Regions from separate parts of the Halobacillus salinarum genome, predicted to be linked through region 1. Evidence: riboswitches for the same ligand, from Rfam matches in the RefSeq annotation. Region 1 holds a riboswitch; each other region holds the start of a gene.
What was found. Region 1 has a riboswitch for S-adenosylmethionine ahead of MUN89_RS15475 (5-methyltetrahydropteroyltriglutamate--homocysteine S-methyltransferase). Riboswitches for the same ligand answer to the same signal wherever they lie in the genome.
Positions count from the first base shown of each region.

Region 2: it holds a riboswitch for S-adenosylmethionine, as region 1 does, so the genes downstream of both, metE (5-methyltetrahydropteroyltriglutamate--homocysteine S-methyltransferase) here and MUN89_RS15475 (5-methyltetrahydropteroyltriglutamate--homocysteine S-methyltransferase) in region 1, are expected to answer to the same signal.
Region 3: it holds a riboswitch for S-adenosylmethionine, as region 1 does, so the genes downstream of both, MUN89_RS03340 (sodium:solute symporter family protein) here and MUN89_RS15475 (5-methyltetrahydropteroyltriglutamate--homocysteine S-methyltransferase) in region 1, are expected to answer to the same signal.

Region 1 covers NZ_CP095073.1:3,013,719-3,018,031, forward strand. The annotation lists gene MUN89_RS15460 (2-aminoethylphosphonate--pyruvate transaminase) at 1-283, shown strand, start outside; partial or broken gene MUN89_RS15465 (saccharopine dehydrogenase family protein) at 280-1,451, shown strand; gene MUN89_RS15470 (DeoR/GlpR family DNA-binding transcription regulator) at 1,524-2,318, shown strand; SAM riboswitch class I at 2,388-2,489, shown strand; gene MUN89_RS15475 (5-methyltetrahydropteroyltriglutamate--homocysteine S-methyltransferase) at 2,559-3,668, shown strand; gene MUN89_RS22110 (TIGR04104 family putative zinc finger protein) at 3,865-4,188, opposite strand.
Region 2 covers NZ_CP095073.1:1,535,009-1,539,321, forward strand. The annotation lists gene MUN89_RS07810 (response regulator transcription factor) at 1-202, shown strand, start outside; gene MUN89_RS07815 (sensor histidine kinase) at 199-1,680, shown strand; SAM riboswitch class I at 1,728-1,839, shown strand; cobalamin riboswitch at 1,901-2,089, shown strand; gene metE (5-methyltetrahydropteroyltriglutamate--homocysteine S-methyltransferase) at 2,248-4,313, shown strand, end outside.
Region 3 covers NZ_CP095073.1:606,375-610,687, forward strand. The annotation lists gene MUN89_RS03335 (GNAT family N-acetyltransferase) at 1-415, shown strand, start outside; gene MUN89_RS03340 (sodium:solute symporter family protein) at 460-2,070, opposite strand; SAM riboswitch class I at 2,129-2,232, opposite strand; gene MUN89_RS03345 (substrate-binding domain-containing protein) at 2,331-3,377, opposite strand; gene MUN89_RS03350 (BtaManbiosPhlase) at 3,721-4,313, shown strand, end outside.

The DNA of each region.
Region 1 (4,313 bases):
GATGGAAAAGCTCGGATTTACACCTTTACTTGAAAAAAGGTGGCGATCCCCCATTATTACGCCTTTTTATTATCCGGAAGCTCCAGACTTTTCCTTTTCTCAGTTCTATGAAAAATTAAAGTCAAGAGGTTTTGTCATCTATCCAGGAAAAGTTACGAAAGTAAATACATTTAGAATCGGCAATATCGGCGAAGTTTACCCTTCCGATATTAATAAGCTTTTAAGAGCTGTAGAAGACAGTATGTACTGGAAGCATTCAAGATCAAAGGGGGAAGCTCAATGAAAATTTTCTGCCTTGGCGGAGCAGGAAAAATTGCCCGTGAAGCCGCGCTGGATTTAGTCAGCTACAGCACCTTTACGAAACTAACAATCGGCGATTATCATCTGAAAGAAGCTGAAAAAGTGGCCGAATGGCTCAAGGATTGTAGAGTGGATGCTCAGTTCGTAAATGTTAGAGACTATGATAAAACGATAGAACAATTACAAGAATATGACATTGTCATGGATGGCACCACCATTGCTTTAAATGGTTTATCCACCCACTGTATAGCGGATGCAGGATGCCATGGTGTCAATTTAAATGGCTTCGGTGAAGAATATGCCTTTGACTCCACTTTCAAAAGTAAACAGAGAACTTTTGTGGCTGGGTTTGGAATGACACCAGGTGTCACCCAAATGATGGCTATGCAAGCAGCCAGCCAGCTGGACACAGTAGAATCTGCACGAGTTAGTCACGGTTCTTTTCGTCCAATAGCATTTTCTAAATCAATTGCTGAAACGACTGCTTATGAATACGATCCTTCTTTATCCAGCAGAGTTGTATTCGAAGATGGAGAATTTATTCAGGTCCCCCTTTTTCACGTCCGAAAGAGGTACTTCTTCCTGAACCTTATGGTCAAACCGTTCAGTATATCATCCCGCACGCAGAAACCACCACCCTTGCGGAAGCTCTTAAAGATAAAGATGTTCAATTAATTGAGGTAAGGGGAACCTGGCCAGAGGAGAACATGAACTTGATGAAAGCTTTGTATCAGTACGGGATAACTAGTAATCCTGAGATTACGGTGAACGGAAAAAAAGCAGGGATCATGGATTGCATCAGCTTTTATTTACAGAATTCAAAAGCTGGTCAATCTACCACCTTATTTGGCTACGCTCTTCACGTAGAAGTAATCGGATGCGTCAGCGGCAAAAAAATTAAGCATACCCTCACTCATACTCATCCAAGCTCAGATGGGTCTGTCAGTGGCTGGGAAGGATTGAGAGCCTATACTAGAAATGTAGGAATACCAATGGCTATTGCCGTGGATCAAATAGCTTCTGGAAAAGTCGCCGCTAATGGCGTCGTCATTCCAGAATACGCCTTTCAGCCGAGCATTATTTTTAAAGAATTAAAAAAAAGAAAGATTCAAATTCATGAAACGATCGAGTCTTTAGATTTGGTCCATTAGGTCCAGCGAGCTGTTCACTGCTCTCGTTTGGCGATACAATGGATTTAAACGTTATCGAGGAGGGAAGGCGTTTTGTCATTAGTAGCGGAAGAAAGAAAAAAAGAAATTTTAGATTTGATGGATAAAAATGGAAAAGTCAAGGTAAGCGATTTGGCAGCTCAATTGGATGTTTCAACGGAAACAATCCGGCGTCACTTAGACGATCTTGAAAATGAAAATAAATTAAAAAAAGTATATGGGGGTGCAATCCCAGTCCCTCATAAAACCGAACCTCCTCATTATGAGCGTGCAGCCATTAGATCGGAAGAAAAGAACTACATTGGGAAAATTGCCGCAGCTTGCGTCCAAGATTATGATGTAATTGTCATCGATGAAGGCAGCACCCCATTGCAAATGATTCCCTATTTAAAACATAAGCTCAGTCTGACGATTATGACCTGCTCTATCCCCGCCCTGTATTCGTTAATAGAATCAACAAAGCGTCATGAACTTGATGCAAAAATTATTTTCATAGGCGGAGAAGTGAGTACGGAACATTTAAGAATTTCCGGTCCGATTGCAGAGAAGATGATGGAAGACTTTTTTGTAAATAAAGCCTTTATAGCTACAGACGGAGTTGATCTAAACCACGGAGTAACAAGTTATGACCCTAATAAAGCTTTGTTTACCAGGAAATTAATCGAACAGTCCCAGGAAACCTATATTTTAGCAGATCATTCTAAAATCGGGTGCCGGACTTACGTAAAAATGGCTGACTTAGAAGACGTTTTTGCAGTCGTCAGTGACCTTCCCGCACCCGAGGAATGGATCGCTTCCCTCAATCATATGAGTACGAAATGGCTGTCCAATGAAAAGAAAAATGAATGAATCGACTTCCTTTTTTATCAATGACCTGTTAAGATAACACCCATACAAAATTTTTGAATAATTGAATAGTTCTTATCAAGAGAGGCCGAGGAAAGGGTCCGGTGACGCCTCAGCAACCTGTATATGACAAGGTGCTAATTCCCGCAAGTGAGTAAACTTGAAAGATAAGAAGCGGCCATACTTACTCTTAAGTCTCTTCTTATTTCGAAGAGGCTTTTATTTATGAAGGAGAGGATTGACATGTCGATTAGTACAGTAACAGCCCCTTTTCGAGGAGATCACGTTGGAAGCTTTCTGCGCCCAGAGAGCATTAAAGAAGCAAGAAAAAAATATTTCAACAATCAAATTTCTTCGGATGAATTAACAACTATTGAAAATGAAGAAATTATTAAGCTCGTCGAAAAACAAAAACAGGCAGGATTAAAATCAGTGACAGACGGAGATCTTCGTCGTGAGTGGTGGCATTTTGACTTTTTAGAAAGTCTTGACGGAGTAGAGGAATACAAGGCTGATTCAGGCATCCAATTTAAGGGAGTAGAAACAAAAGCTCGTGCCATAAGGGTCGTGGACACTGTAGATTTTACTACTCACCCGATGATTGATCATTATAAGTTTTTACACTCAATTGCAGGGGATCAACACGTGCCTAAGTTCACAATTCCAAGCCCTAATATGCTGCTTGCCAGAGGGAACATTAATAAAGATGTTTACAATCAGGAAGAAGACCTGCTGGCAGACTTAACGAAAGCTTACCAAAAAGCTATTCAAGCTTTTTACGATGCAGGCTGCCGCTATTTACAGCTGGACGATACATCCTGGGCAGGTTTTTTCTCAGACGAAGGAATTCAAAAAATGAAAGACCGTGGACAGGATCCGGACAAAATGAGAAAGTTGTTTGTACGGGCTGTTAATGATTCCATAGCCAAGCGTCCAGATGATATGGTGATTACGATGCATATCTGCCGTGGGAATTTCCGCTCTACGTATATGACTTCCGGTGATTACGAAGCTGTAGCCAGCGCAATTTTCGGCCAGTTAAATGTCAATGGACTTTTCCTTGAATTTGATGATGAACGCTCAGGAGGATTCGAGCCTCTTCGGCATGTAAATAGAGATGATCTTTTCATAGTCCTCGGGCTTATCACTTCAAAAACCGGAGAACTTGAGAACAAAGACCGTATCAAACAACGCATCGAAGAAGCAGCCAGCTATGTTCCTTATGAACAACTCTGCTTAAGCCCTCAATGTGGATTTGCTTCCACTGAAGAAGGAAATGTTCTAACGGAAGAAGAACAATGGGCTAAAATCCGTCACGTAGTAGAAATTGCAGAAGACGTTTGGGGAAAATAATGGTGTGCAGCTGCCTAGTTAACGATTAGGCAGCTGTTTATTTTTCTTTGCGCTTATTGATACAGGCCTGCTCAAGAAGAATAGGAGCAACATTTGTTATTCAGTCATTCGGTGACTCATACATCAACTCGTTTCCCTAAAGAATTCCTTTCATGAAAAAGAAAAAGCTCCCTTTATGCTGTATGGAAAGTATCATTTATCCTTTTTTCCCCCCCAAGCTTCCTGAACGGTGGCTGGATAATTCTAAAGCAAAAGGATAAATCAGCACCACACTTATAAAAGAGCCTGCGAAAGCGGAAATGACTATTCTCATTAAAGATAAATGAAGAATGTTCGCAAGGATCAGGATAAGAATCCAGACAGGTAATGTTAACGTTACAAAACGTTGAGAGGAACCCACGGTCTGGAATTGAGCAGCCCCGCAATAGATACACTTCTGCCCTTGTCTATTTATTATAAAAAAGCTCTTTATCACTTCTTTGTAAGGCCATTTTCTACCACAGCATTGACAAATAGGCATAAAAAAACTCCTAACACACAATAATAATTACCTTAATTTGTAAATTCCCTCTCTTATTGTAAAATAAACCAAAAAAGGTACCTCTCCGATTGAAGAGGCACCTGGATGCACGACCCTATTCATTT
Region 2 (4,313 bases), 1.5 Mb from region 1:
GCTTTTAAAATATATGATTTTGAATCATGGCATCGTCTTGAGTAAAGGAATGATCCTCGATAAAGTGTGGGGGTATTCATTTCAAGGAGAAGAAAATATCGTAGAAGTGTACGTGCGGGCACTTCGCGATAAGTTAAAGGACAAGGAACATCAGCTGATCCGAACGATTAGAGGTTCAGGATACAGGCTGGATCTGCCATGATAAAAAGATGGCTGGCTGCTGTCCGCCGCATGGCAGCACCAGGTTCACTCAGGTCTAAGCTTTTAACACGGATGCTGTTTATCCTTTCCTTTATCCTATTGATGATTGGCATCGTTCAATATTTAGTTATGAAGAATTTTTTATATCAAAATGAAGCAGAAACAGTAAGGGCTCAACTAATGTCCATGCCCGTGGAAATGATATTGAACGAGGCACCACTCCCCGATCCGCCTGAAGACGGGCGGTCGAGATTTCTAATGATTGAGGATTTTTCTTTGGCCCTTATTAATAAAGAAGGAACATACAGCAATCTATTGCAGGATAGTAAGCTTGCTGCTCCGGAACTCTCTGATGAAGCGATTCAGCAAATACAAGCAAACCTTCAGAAGCATCAGCCCATCGAACACGAGGTGGTACAGGATTCTGGAGGCAGGGAACAATTGATCGTTTTCAGACCAGTCATGCATAATCGTAATGGAGAAACTGGAGGCGTCATTCAAATGGGCGTGAGTACCTCTCGTTTGCAAAAGGTATTATGGCGCCAGCTGCTCACCTTTATTGTCCTCTCGATTTTAGCGTTTGCCGCAGGAATCGTCATTTACTTTTCTGTATTGAAGAGGACTCTTACGCCTTTGTCCGCCATGGTAGATGGCGTAAAAAAAATTAGTGCAGCAAACTTAAAGGACAGACTCCCTGAACAGCAAGGGCAGGAAGAAATTGACCGGCTGGCTGACTCTTTTAACGAAATGCTGGAGCGGCTGGAGGTTTCTTTTGAGCATGAAAAAGAAGCAAAAGAGCAAATGCGGCGCTTTATCGCAGACGCTTCTCATGAGCTTCGTACGCCGCTCACTTCTATTCACGGGTATTTAGAAGTACTTCTGAGAGGGGCGGCTGAAAATAAAGATCAGCTATACACAGGCCTCAATAGTATGCACGGTGAATCGCGGCGGATTATTAAGCTTGTCGAAGAATTATTACTGCTTGCAAAGCTTGATCGGAGGCCAGAACTTGATCTCGTTCCATCTTCCCTTACAAGGCTTGTCCTTGATATGGAAAATCAGCTGCATTTATTAGCAGGAGATCGACATGTTGACTTCCAAGTCAAAGAGGACGTCTATGTAAACATGGATGCAGATAAAATGAAACAAGTTTTGCTGAATCTTTTCCATAATGCTGTTCAGCATACGGACGATGCCCAAGGGAAGATTACCGTTTCTCTATCGCCTGTCCGCGGTCGTGCTGAATTAAAAGTGCAGGATAATGGACCTGGAATCAGCGAAAACAACCTTGACCATATTTTTGACCGGTTTTTCCGTGTGGAAGAATCCCGAACGAGAAAATATGGCGGGGCAGGGCTGGGGCTTTCCATTACGAAATCCATTGTTGAGGCCCATGGAGGAAGTGTACGTGTGACAAGTGCGATTGATCAAGGATCTACTTTTTCCGTCAGCCTGCCTTTAAAGGCAAACCTCAATTGACAAGGAAAGGATTAAATGCTAGTATTCCTTTAATCCATTAAAATCATCTCTTATTAAGAGCGGCGGAGGGACTGGCCCTGTGAAGCCCGGCAACCTGCCAGCGTTAAGCTGGACTGGTGCTAAATCCTGCAGAGTGTTTTTCACTCTGAAAAATGAGAGGCGCGCGGAAGCATAAACCTCTCTATCACAGCTGATAGGGAGGTTTTTTATTAGCAGCGCGTAAATAGGAATAACCAAAGGTGCTGTTGATCTTGCTGTAAACAGCTTAAAAGGGAAGCCGGTGCAAATCCGGCACGGTCCCGCCACTGTATATGGGAGCTGCCTGCAACACGTCACTGTCGATCTCGATGGGAAGGCGCAGGAAGTGATGATCATAAGTCAGGAGACCTGCCTGTTGGTGTTGGTCACTAAACCTACGAGGATAGGGAGGTGTTGTGAAAACAGGACAGGTCTGTGCATGATCAGGCCTTTTTCATAACAATCTCTCTTTGCGAAGAGAGATTTTTTTATGCTTAAGATTTTTTTATCATTTATTCACTTGCTTGAAACAGAATGGAGGCATATGGAATGAAACAATGGAGGAGTTCATCTCTTGGTTATCCACGTATTGGTGAAAGACGTGAATGGAAAAAAGCGTTAGAGGCATTTTGGGAAGGTTCACTTTCAGAAAATGAGCTTTTGACAGAAATGAAAGAACAGCGATTTTCTCACATTAACAAGCAGAAGGAAAAAGGCATTGATCTCATTCCCGTTGGAGATTTCAGCTTGTATGATCACGTTCTTGATACGGCGTTCATGTTCGGGCTGATTCCAGACCGATTCAAAAGCGAAACGGGAACGGACGACTTGGCGACGTATTTTGCCATGGCCCGTGGCAGCAAAGAAGCGGTAGCGTGTGAAATGACGAAATGGTTCAATACCAATTACCATTATATTGTTCCTGAAATAGACCATTTTGCTCCACGAGTCGCTCATAACCAGCTGCTTGATTACTTTTTAGAAGCAAAAAATGAGCTTCATGTAAAAACAAAGCCGGTCATCCTAGGTCCTTTAACTTTAGTTAAGCTCGCTAAAGGCTATCAAGAAAACGATTTCGCAAGCTGTGTGCGTCAATTGATTCCTCACTATATGCAAGTCTTTAAAGATTTGGAAGAAGCAGGGGCTGAATGGATTCAGGTGGATGAACCTGTAGTAAGCACGTCCATTTCTGACGAGGAAGTCGAGCTTTTGAAAGAAGTGTATCACGAAATAACAAGTGGGCTTTCCAATGTCAAACTTCTGCTGCAATCCTATTTTGAAGCGGTTGACCGCTACGAAGAAATCATCAATCTCCCGGTCGATGGCATTGGTTTCGACTTTGTGCACGATGAAGGCGCGAACTTTGCCCAATTGAAAAAATTTGGATTTCCTAAAGAGAAAGTGTTAGCGGCAGGCATGATCGATGGACGCAACGTGTGGAAGGCTGATTTAAACGATCGATTCGAATACTTAGAGAAGCTTGCTGAATGTGTTGATTCAGACCAGCTGATTATTCAGCCTTCCTGCAGCTTGCTCCATACCCCAGTTACTATTGAAACGGAAGATTCCCTGCCGCCGTTATTAAAGGGAGCTCTTGCCTTTGCCGATGAAAAGCTTGAGGAAGTAACCATACTTACCAAGGGACTGAATGAAGGAAAAGCAAGCATCGAACCGGTGATAGACGATCAATGGCGGCAATTGGACGCCTTAAAGCAGTCAGAAGAACGGAACCGCGGAGACGTCAAACAGGAAGTGTCCGATTGGAATACGAGAACTCCTGGACGCAAGCTTCCATACAGCCGTCGTAAGAAGGTGCACGAGGAATTTTTTCGACTTCCTTTACTGCCTGCAACAACAATTGGAAGTCTTCCCCAAACGAAAGAAATTCGTCAGGCCCGTTCTAAATGGAGAAAAGGAGATTGGGGTAACGAAGAATACAAAGAGTTTATCGAGAGAAACATTTCCGAATGGGTCTCCTGTCAGGAAACCATCGGTTTGGATGTACTCGTTCATGGAGAATTTGAACGGAATGATATGGTTGAATTTTTCGGAGAAAAGCTCGGTGGATTTGCGTTTACCCGTTTTGGCTGGGTACAGTCTTACGGTTCAAGATGTGTAAAGCCTCCAGTTGTCTATGGAGATGTCTATTGGAAAGAACCGATGACGGTTGAAGAGATTGCGTTTGCTCAATCCTTGACGGATAAACCGCTTAAGGGCATGCTTACTGGTCCTGTTACGATTACTAACTGGTCATTCGTCCGGAATGATGTGAGTAAATTTGATGTGAATAGACAGATCGCTTTAGCTTTGCAGAAAGAAATCCATGCCTTGGAAGAGCGGGATATTCATATGATTCAAGTCGATGAGCCTGCTTTACGGGAAGGTCTGCCTTTAAAAGTGGAAAAGCAGGCAAAATATTTAGCTGAAGCAGTGTACGCTTTTAAACTTACGACAACCTTAGCTAAAGATGAGACTCAAATCCATACCCATATGTGCTATTCGAACTTTAATGACATCATGGATACGATTGATCAACTGGATGCTGATGTGATTTCTATTGAAGCGGCTAGAAGTCACGGTGGTTTAGTAGCTGCTTTTGAGAACGACCATTACGA
Region 3 (4,313 bases), 1.8 Mb from region 1:
TGCAAACCAGCAGGGTTTCCAGTTAGAGACGTCCATCGCTTCACAAGCTCAGTACCTAAAGTTTTCTCCTAAGCGTGTGCCGTGGCAATGTCAATGGCCGTCGCTCCGTCTGGACGGTGAGCTTGCCGTCGTGAAGAAGGAAGGAGAAGTGCTTGCTTATCTGTTATATAAACGGCGCTATGACGAAGAGGGCAGGTTGAAAACGATTCTTTTGTTTCAAACAGGCGGGGAGGAGCAGCATCCAGCCTATCGAGAAGCTCTGGAGTTTGGACTAGGGCGGATCTTTCAGCCGCGCATCCATTGCAAGCGGATGACGTTTAATTTTCCTGAATCCAGCTGTACCGCTGTAAAGCTCTTGAAAGGTCGAGGATTTGAAACGAGCATGCGACAGGTTTATATGGAGAAAAAACTGTAAAAAAAGACGGCTCGGAAGATTAACTCCGGCCGTCTTTCATTTGATTAAACGATTTTTGAATATTCTTCTTGCGTGTGATTTGCCGGTTTAGTAAAACTCATGCAGGCAATGAACAAACCGGATACAATCAGTGTTAACACAAGTCCGAGTAAACCCGAACGGTATAATTCGTGAAAGAAACCCGCGGTGAGAAGGATTAAAACGACTGCTCCAGCTAAAGCATACGTGCCCAGATGCTTGACGGATCCTTTCCATTTCCATTCGTTAGAAGAATCAAGCAGGCTGATGAAAACAATGGTCACGATGTTGGCGATCATTCCGATCCACACCGGATGGATGTTCAAATAAAAGCCATTAATCGCCCAGCCGCCAAGGTGGTACCAGAGAAGGCCGGCGGCAGAGCCGGTAAATAAGGAAACAAAAGCGGCCCGCTTCGTTACGACCGGCCAAAAAATAGCTGCAACAACTGGAGCGAAGGTGGCAGAGTTCCGCGTCACCCAGGCAAGCACATTCCACCATGCCGATTGTTCTGCACGCAGCATAGCAAATCCGATCATAAGCAGAGTTAATAACAGCAGGGACCATTTCGTGTACTTGACCAGCTGCTGTTCAGTTGCTTTCGGGTTGATTGCCTTCCCGACGTCCCGGCCAAGACTGGTTGCTCCGGAAAACTGACACGGAGCCCCCCAGCTGAGCGCTGCTGCCCAGAAACCGAGGAAAAACAATCCAACAAGCGGGGCGGGAAGTGTATCCATCAAGTACATAGGAACGGCGATCAACCCACGTGTTTCTCCAGGGACAGCTTGGGCTGCAGCAAGCCCGAATAAAACCGCGCCGGCAATTAAAGGAATACCTAACAGAGAAGCATAAAGCAGACCGTTACGTCCCTGTTTAGCCGTTTTGCAGGAAAGTGCCATTTGGAAGGCGGCCTGGGCAAGGATGACATTGAATAAAAACGTGCCAAACCAAGCAAGGATGGTTTGCATTCCGACACTGCCGACATGGGCATACTGAGGTTTTTCCTGAAACAATTCCTTCAGTCCGTCGACCCCTGGATTTACAAAGAAAGCGTAGGTGCCGATGGCAAGCATGATGAAAAAGATCACGACATTGCTTAATTGCGTCAATCCAACGGACCACATGCCGCCGAACTGTAAATATGCAAATAACAAAGTCGCAGTGAGCACGACAGACCATACAAGAGAAATGCCTGTAAAAACCGAGAGCGCTGAAGCAAAAGCTAATGCGGTAGCGACCGACCACATCGGAAAAGTGAATGCCGTAATGGCACCGGCTAAGCCGCGGACTTTTTCTCCGTACCGGTCTCCGAGCAGACCGGAAATCGTGACAAGTGCTTTTTTCCTGAAAGGTGCAATCAATACTAAAGCGATAATCAGGACCTGCACGGTTTCTGCAACCCCGTACCACACAGCTGAGACTCCGTGAAGATAACTCAATTCAATAATGGCAATATAAGAGGAACCCGAAAACAATCCCGTGATACAAACGGTAACAAACAGCGTATTAAAGCTGCGGCCGCCTACAAAATAGCCATTTCCATCGGCGGCTTTTTTCCTTGCGACCTGGCTGATAAAAATTAAATAAACGGTATAAACAAGAGCAAACCCGATAAACCAATAACCAACCGTCGTCATAATAAATCCTCCTTTTCAATAAAAAACGGCCACTTCAAAAGGAAGAGGCCGTTACTCTTCCTCATCTCTCAGACTTCTGTCTGCTGGAGTTAGCACCTTGTCATTATGGACAGGTTGCTGCAGGATCGCGGGACCAAGTTCCTCCCCTGCTCTTGATAAGGATGTATTCCGTATAAATTTGTCTAACACATTACCGCAGTAAACAGATAAAGTCAATGCGATTTCATGAATATAGGTTGAAAGAAGGATTCATCTATTTGTTAGTCTGCTACTTTGGACGGAGCAGTGCTTACGGCTTTGCTGGTTGATTCTCCCGGCACCAGCTTTGCTGGGAGGAGAATTTCCTGACACGGTTCGTCCTTGTTTGCCATCCGCCAGATCAATCGGTTAACGGCGGTCCGTCCAAACAGTTTAAGGTCAATATCCATCGAAGTAATTCTTGGTGTAGAAAGCTGCGAGAGCTGGCCGTTATCGAAACTGCAAATAGAAACATCATCAGGCACATGAATCCCGAGCTGCTTTAATCCGGAATTGACTAGATAACCAAGGCCGTCGTTGACGCAAAACCAGGCCGTGGGCTGTTTGGGGAGCTGTTCGATAAAGCGGTTAATGACGTCATCTTCTTCACGGGCATCTTTAAACAAAAATTCCTCGTTTACAGGAACGTTGTAATCCTTCAATGCGAGGAGAAACCCTTCCAGACGCTCCTGGTAGCTCGGAGAAAAATCTACGTTTCCTACATAGCCGATATTCTTATGGCCAAGCTCTAATAAGTGCTGGGCGGCTCTGTATGCCCCGAAGCGGTTATTGGTAAGAATGGCATCAGCTTCAATATTAGGGTGATGGTGATCGACTAGAACAGTCGGTACACCTGTATTAATGACTTCCTGAATATAATCATTGTTTAAATGGGAGAGAATCAATACGCCATCAACCGAACGATCTTTTAAAAAGGATGGCAGCGATAAGCTTTCTTCGGACTTTTTATTAATGGACTGTAATAATAAGTTTTTCGTTTGTTTCTGGGCTTCTTCTTCAACCGTCAAATAGATTTCACCAAAAAAGCTTTTCATGGAGAAAGCAAATTCAGAAGCAATCAATCCAATATTTCCTGATACAGCAGACTCCGCGTCGTTTGCCTGAGAGCCTTTCGGGACGTAGTTGTATCCCAGCTTATCGGCGGTTTTGTAAACTTGTTTTCTTGTAGCATCACTGACTCCGGGTTTTCCGGTTAATGCCTGGGATACAGAGTTCTTCGATATATTCAGCTCATCGGCAATATCCTGCATGGTCACTCTTTTTGCCATAAAAGGTTCAACCTTTCTATTAGATGATTCGTTCATTTGTAACGTTACAAAACAATATACGTTAATTTGATCAGTTTATCAATAGGTTTGCTTATTTGTAGCTATTTTAAGAATATTTCGATCAACCGTTGACATTACAAGTTAACGGTGTATAATTCTTTGTAACGTTACTGATTGGCGTTTTTGTTAACGTTACAAGTAATTTGTAATCATGGGCCAGTTATCATTATCTTACTAAAATTTGTTAATCGCTTCCAATTCATTGAGGAAGCTTTACTTATTCACAAACATGAAAGGGTTTTCAGAAAACTACTATATGAAGCTTGGAGGAGAAAAAAGCATTATGAATGTAATTCGATTTCAGGAGAATCCACTGATCACTCCGCAGCAGGTGAAGCCTTATCACAATGACCATGAAGTGATTGGCGTTTTCAACGCAGGAGTAGCTGAATACAATGGCGAAGTCCTTTTGCTTCTAAGGGTGGCCGAACGCCCTTTGACAACGGACAAGGAAGTAATTAAAGCCCCTTATATTGATTTATCGAGTGGAACAGGAAAGCTGCAGATGGCAGAGCTCGATCTAAAGGATCCCCGCTATGATTTTTCCGATCCACGATCGATTACTTACGCAAAGAGTGGGAGAGCAGCTTATTTAACTTCTCTTTCCTACATTCGAATCGCCCGCAGTAAGGATGGCAGGCATTTTACAATTGATGATGAACCATTGATCTACCCTGAGAACGAACGGGAGGTGTGGGGCATTGAAGACCCACGGGTCACACAGATCGATGATACGTATTACATTCAATATAGTGCAGTTTCGCCTGAGGGTATCGGAGTTGGCCTTATTTCAACGAAAAACTTCTCCAGCATGAAAAGGCATGGATTAATGCTTCATCCAGAGAATAAGGATGTCGCCATTTTTCCGGAAAAAAT